Regions from separate parts of the Enterococcus sp. AMC2644 genome, predicted to be linked through region 1. Evidence: a T-box and tRNA genes for the amino acid it is inferred to sense, from the RefSeq annotation. Region 1 holds a T-box; the other holds one or more tRNA genes.
What was found. A T-box is a leader RNA that pairs with one kind of tRNA and senses whether it is charged. The one in region 1 lies ahead of leuS (leucine--tRNA ligase), so its partner is inferred to be a tRNA-Leu.

Region 1 (3,435 bases):
ATGAAATGAATCGGGAGGAAATTGAGTGAATATTCAACAAATGCGTTATGTCGCAGCAATTGCCAATAATGGTAGTTTTCGAGAAGCAGCTAAAAAATTATATATTTCGCAACCAAGTCTTTCCCATGCCATTAAAGAGTTAGAAAAAGAGTTAGATGTTCAACTTTTTGAACGTACGAGACAAGGAGCTTCATTGACTTCTGAAGGAATGGATTTTTTTCAATATACCCAGCCTATTTTGGCTCAAGTGGAGTTATTAGAAAACCGTTATTTAGCAAATGAAGAAAATGAAAAGCATTTTTCTATTTCTAGTCAACATTATGATTTTCTATCAATTATGATTAGTCAGTTAATCCGAGATTTTCCTGATTATAATGATTTTCGAATTTTTGAAAGTACAACTTTAAATGTTATTAAAGATGTGGAACAATACCGAAGTGAATTTGGTATTTTATTATTTAATGATTCAAATCAAGCAGGTTTAAGTCGCTTATTAGAAAATGGGGAATTAGAATATGAGATTTTAACAACGTTTCATACCCATATCTTTATGCGAGAAGGACATCCTTTAGCAACTAAATCCGTGATTGACTTAGCTGATTTACATGATTATTCACAAGTTCGTTTTACACAAGAAACGAATAATTATACGTATTTTGCGGAAGATTTAATTGATTTTCCAGGTATTACTCAAGTAATTCATACGAGCGATCGAGCAACACTTACAGGTATTCTACAGCGAACAGATGCCTATGGTTCAGGTTCAGGTTTAGTAGAAGATCCATGCAGTCAAGGGATTGTTTTAATTCCTTTAGCTAATTCACCAGAAAATAAAATGGTGATGATTAAAAAGAAAAGTCGCAGAATATCAGCGATTGGCGAAGCTTTTTTAACAAATTTGAAAAGATATTTCATGGATTTTCAAGAAACCCAGAAAAATAAAAAGAAATAAATTGAATTCAATGCGCTTTTTTGATAGTATGAACTCAATAATGACTTATGCGCATTTGAAAAGGAGTAGTAAATGGCGTTCTTTTTTTAGAGAGTACATGGTTGGTGAAAATGTACAAAAGACCTGTTGAACTCGCCTTTGAGTGTTTGATTTTCTTGAACCTTAATATAAAAGTGTGTAGAGAAAATCCGGTGACGACCGTTACAACGTTTGAGGTTGGAGTATGTCCAACGAATATAGGTGGTACCACGTCAATTACGTCCTATAAGAGGCTTTTTTGTGCTTCTTATAGGACTTTTTATTTTATTAAGGAGGCGTCAAGTAGTGAATTATAATCACAAAGAAATTGAAAAAAAATGGCAAAAGTATTGGGCCAAAAACAATACGTTTAACACGCATGATGAAACAGGTAAACCTAAATTTTATGCTTTAGATATGTTTCCATATCCATCTGGTCAAGGACTACATGTTGGGCATCCAGAAGGTTACACAGCGACAGATATTTTAGCACGTTTTAAACGTAGCCAAGGTTACAATGTGTTGCATCCAATGGGGTGGGATGCTTTTGGTTTGCCTGCGGAACAATATGCATTAGACACAGGAAATGACCCTGCTGAATTTACAAAGAAAAATATTGAAACATTCCGTCGCCAAATCAATTCATTAGGTTTTAGTTATGACTGGAATCGTGAAATTAATACCACTGATCCGGATTACTACAAATGGACGCAATGGATTTTTACAAAATTGTACGAAAAAGACTTGGCTTATGAAGCTGAAGTCGCAGTAAACTGGGTTCCAGAATTAGGAACAGTTATTGCGAATGAAGAAGTAATTGATGGGAAAAGTGAACGTGGTGGGTACGATGTTGTACGTAAACCAATGCGTCAATGGATGTTGAAAATTACAGCATATGCTGATCGTTTATTGGAAGATTTAGACGAACTAGATTGGCCAGAAAGCATTAAAGATATGCAACGCAATTGGATTGGCCGTTCAGTTGGTGCAAATATAACTTTTAAAGTTGCTGGTACTGATAAAGACTTTACCGTTTTTACTACTCGTCCGGATACGTTATTTGGCGCAACTTATGCTGTATTAGCTCCAGAACTAGAACTTGTTAAAGAAATTACTACTCCTGAACAAAAAGCAGCAATAGATGCTTATATTGAGGAAGCTTCCAAAAAATCAGATTTGAATCGTACAGATTTAGCTAAAGAAAAAACGGGTGTCTTTACAGGCGCTTATGCGATTAATCCAGTAAATGGTAAAGAAATTCCAATTTGGATTGCTGATTATGTTCTAGCAACTTATGGAACTGGGGCAATCATGGCAGTTCCAGCACATGATGAACGTGATTATGAATTTGCTAAAACTTTTTCTTTAGAAATCATTCCCGTTCTTGAAGGTGGCAATGTAGAAGAAGCGGCCTTCACAGAAGATGGGGTGCATATTAATTCTGATTTCTTAGACGGCATGAATAAAGAAGAGGCTATTGCGAAAATGGTCGCATGGTTGGAAGAAAATGAGGTTGGTAAACAAGAGGTTAGCTACCGTTTACGTGATTGGTTGTTTTCTCGTCAACGTTATTGGGGTGAGCCAATTCCAGTGATTCATTGGGAAGACGGAACAACAACGACTGTTCCTGAATCTGAGTTGCCATTACGTCTACCAAAAACGGATGATATTCGTCCAAGTGGAACAGGTGAGTCTCCATTAGCAAATATTGATGAATGGGTAAATGTAGTTGATCCTGAAACTGGTAAAAAAGGTCGTCGCGAAACAAATACAATGCCACAATGGGCAGGAAGTTCATGGTACTTCTTACGCTTCGTTGATCCACATAACAAGACTGAATTAGCAAGCTATGAAAAACTAGAGCGCTGGTTGCCAGTCGATATTTATATTGGGGGAGCGGAACACGCAGTTTTACACTTATTGTATGCGCGTTTCTGGCATAAATTCTTGTACGATTTAGGTGTAGTACCAACGAAAGAACCATTCCAAAAATTATACAATCAAGGAATGATTTTAGGTTCAAATAACGAAAAAATGTCTAAATCACGTGGCAATGTTGTGAATCCTGATGACGTTGTAGCACAGTATGGTGCCGATACTTTGCGTTTGTATGAAATGTTTATGGGACCATTGGATGCTTCAATTGCCTGGAGTGAAAATGGTTTAGAAGGAAGTCGCAAGTTCCTTGACCGTGTATGGCGTTTAATCGTAGACGAAAATGGCAAAATGCGTGACCGCATTACCACTTTTAATGATGGTAAATTAACAAAAGTTTACAATCAAACTGTTAAAAAAGTTACGGAAGACTTTGAGCACTTACACTTTAATACTGCTGTTTCTCAACTGATGGTTTTTGTAAATGAAGCCTACAAAGCAGATGCACTTCCTTATGAATACGTTGAAGGATTTGTCCAATTGCTTGCTCCAATTGCCCCACATTTAGGCGAAGAGCTTTGGTCAATTCT
Region 2 (3,435 bases), 1.4 Mb from region 1:
ACATTCAAATGGGAAAACCTAACTTTATTTGGCTTTATTGAACGAGAATACGAAAATTCATTTTTAATACAAGTTAACGAACCTTCTAAAGAAATTATGGATAAATTTAGTGGCCGAATGGTGATTAGTAAAAAAGTATGTGAAAAAATTTCTGAATAAAAAAATGGAGAAGCGATGATTCGCTCCTCCATTTTTTTATTTTTGTTTATAGGTTGCTAAAAACTCACGCATCTTATCTGAAGTTAATTTTAATTCTTCAAGATTCGGTAAATATACAATTCTAAAATGATCTGGTTGTTGCCAGTTAAAACCACCACCATGGACCATCAATACATGATGCTCGTGTAAAAAGTCTAAGACAAATTTTTCATCATCCAAAATATTAAAGCGTTTCGTATCAATTTTAGGGAACATATAAAAAGCGGCTTTTGGTTTCACAGCAGACAAGCCTGGAATATCGTTAATCGCTTTATAGATAAACTCACGTTGTTCATAGATACGACCACCTGGCAATAATAATTTATCAATGCTTTGATAACCGCCTAGTGCAGTTTGGACAATTTGTTGTGATAATACATTGGAGCATAAACGCATAGATGACAACATATTTAACCCTTCAACATAATCCTTAATGTGTCTCTTATCTCCACTAAGAACCATCCAGCCAACACGGAATCCTGCCACTCGATGAGACTTAGATAATCCACTAAAAGTTACTACTGGACGATCTGGAGCTAAAGTTGCAATTGGAATATGTTGATGACCATCCATCAATAAACGATCATAAATTTCATCAGAAAAAATAATTAAATCAAATTCACGAGCAATTTCAACAATTTGTTCTAAAATTTCTTTTGGATAAACTGCTCCAGTAGGATTATTAGGGTTGATTAAAACAATCGCTTTTGTTTTAGAAGTGATTTTTGAACGAATATCTGCTATATCCGGATTCCATTCACTCTCTTCATCACAGATATAATGTACAGGCTTACCTCCAGCTAATGAAATAGAAGCCGTCCATAATGGGTAATCAGGCATTGGCACTAAAATTTCATCACCATTATCACATAAACCTTGCATTGACATAGTAATTAACTCACTTACACCATTTCCAGTATAAATATCATTAATTGTAACGTTTGGAAAATTTCTCAATTGGCAATATTGTTCAATTGCTTTACGTGCTGAAAAAATACCTTTTGAATCAGAGTACCCTTCCGATTCTCTCACATTCATAATCAAATCACGAATAATTTCGTTTGGTGCTTCAAATCCAAATGTTGCTGGATTACCTGTATTTAATTTTAAAATACTGATTCCTTCTTCTTGCATACGATCTGCTTCTTCTAAAACAGGTCCACGCACGTCATAACTAACACCTTCAAGTTTACTAGATTTTTCAAAATTTCTCATAGTAGAATCCTCTTTTCATAAATATACATTCGGTATATCAAACTATATTGCTGCGTTTCCCATAGAACTTTTTTCAGTGTTTCTATTATAGCAAATTTTCTGAAAAAACGGGAAGTATTATTATTCATTTTACAAAAAAATAAGAATCACAGTATTGACAAACATTCAAATAAAAAGTAAGATTTTAACTGTTGTTGCGGACGTGTTGGAATGGCAGACAAGCATGATTGAGGGTCATGTGAGCGTATGCTCGTGTGGGTTCAAGTCCCATCGTCCGCATTTATCAAAAACGGCTCTATAATATATGGGACTGATGAATCAGAAATGATTTGTCAGTCCCATCTTTCATTTTAGGTATTAAAAAACATACCGTTCTCTAGTATGACTACATCACGATAAAATAGTTTACTGAGAGGAAGACATGTTCTAGGAAGAATTTTATCAAAAACAGTCCCCTTGTCGTCAAAGCCACCCTTTCCTCTCTGCTCACGCTTGTACAAATTGCGATTCAGCAGTAACCACGAGACAGGTAAGTCGATTATTGTCAGGCCAGAAAACAGTCATCCGTTTTGACCAGTATCATCCTATACCACTGACGATACCTTAAAAAAACAAGATATATGTAAAAATTATCAACATCATTGGACTGCCCAAAGTCATTTTATTCGTCCAAGATATTCTATTTTGAATCAGCTAAAATTCAAAATTATCGCTTGATTGACCGAGAAAATTTCATTTTTTTCTTTATTTTTAATACAACAATAATTTTTTTGAGTATTCACTTTACAAACCGAACTATTGTTCGTATAATTTTCTTAACAGCTTTTGTACGTAAAATCAAGAAAACTAAGGAGATCTTTTAATGAAATCGACTAATATTTTGCAAAAAGTATTCGGAAACATCCAAATTTATTGTTTAGAAAATCAAAATCTAGAATATGAAGGGTTTATCTTTTATTCGCAAACAATAAATAGTAAAGTAAGAGCTCGACTAGCAAAAAAGACACCAAAAAAAGAAGGATATTTTGTAGCTTTCTGGGAAAAAGATGAACAAACTCATAATACACCCTTTAAAGCAACTAGTAGCCCAGAACTGCTAGCGATAGTTATAGACGATGGAGATAAGAAAGGAATTTTTACCATTCCAAAAGAAATTGCTATTGAAAAACAAATCCTATCTACAGAAAATAAGCGTGGGAAAATGGCGATGAGATTCTATCCAGTTTGGTGTCATAATTTAAATAAAACAGCAACGCGAACACAAAAATGGCAATTACAATATTTTAAAAATCTATCTGAATAAATAATTTAATTTTCTCTCTATTAAAACTAATACACTGATAATCGATTTTTTGAAAAAAAAAAAGTCAACTACCTTGCGATAGTTGACAAATAATTAACCTTTAACGATGTTTGTTGCTTGAGGTCCACGTTGACCTTCTTCAATATCAAAAGTTACTGCTTGACCTTCTTCTAAAGTTTTGAAACCTTCGCCTTGGATAGCTGAGAAGTGTGCAAACACGTCTGTTCCATTTTCTGCTGTGATAAAGCCAAAACCTTTATCTGAGTTAAACCATTTTACTGTACCGTTATTCATAACGTACCTCCAAATTACACATCATATGTGTTTATTTTGTAATAATGAGTGAAGTGCAAATAGAAGTGCGTATCATTTTTTATAAAGATAAACATATTATAGTTACATATCAAAAAGTATTACTAACATAGTCTAACACGGATATCTTATGAATGCAAATAGATTTATTTAATTCTTGCTATTTTTCTTTGAATTAGCTCGGTACTGACTTCTAGTCATCTTAACTGAAGAATTAGAATTAAATTTACGAACAGCTGGATCAGTATCTTTACGTGTTTGATATGCAGCGGGTTCTGTATCAAATAATAGATAATCTTCTTTTTTCATAGAATTCATCAAATCTTCTTCAGAGATTGCTGGTGCATATTCATCTTGAATGATTGACGTAGGAATGTATTTGGGAACGAACGGCGATCTTTCAGTCA

Region 2: it has a tRNA-Leu gene. The T-box ahead of leuS (leucine--tRNA ligase) is inferred to sense a tRNA for this amino acid. The anticodon was not compared.

The regions. Positions count from the first base shown of each region.
Region 1 is NZ_CM177095.1:1,608,908-1,612,342, forward strand. It holds gene AC4BC5_RS07845 (LysR family transcriptional regulator) at 26-952, shown strand; T-box leader at 998-1,220, shown strand; gene leuS (leucine--tRNA ligase) at 1,277-3,435, shown strand, end outside.
Region 2 is NZ_CM177095.1:249,779-253,213, forward strand. It holds gene AC4BC5_RS01250 (DUF2187 domain-containing protein) at 1-159, shown strand, start outside; gene AC4BC5_RS01255 (pyridoxal phosphate-dependent aminotransferase) at 196-1,413, opposite strand; tRNA gene AC4BC5_RS01260 (tRNA-Leu) at 1,610-1,692, shown strand; gene AC4BC5_RS01265 (MepB family protein) at 2,276-2,716, shown strand; gene AC4BC5_RS01270 (cold-shock protein) at 2,810-3,010, opposite strand; gene AC4BC5_RS01275 (hypothetical protein) at 3,179-3,435, opposite strand, start outside.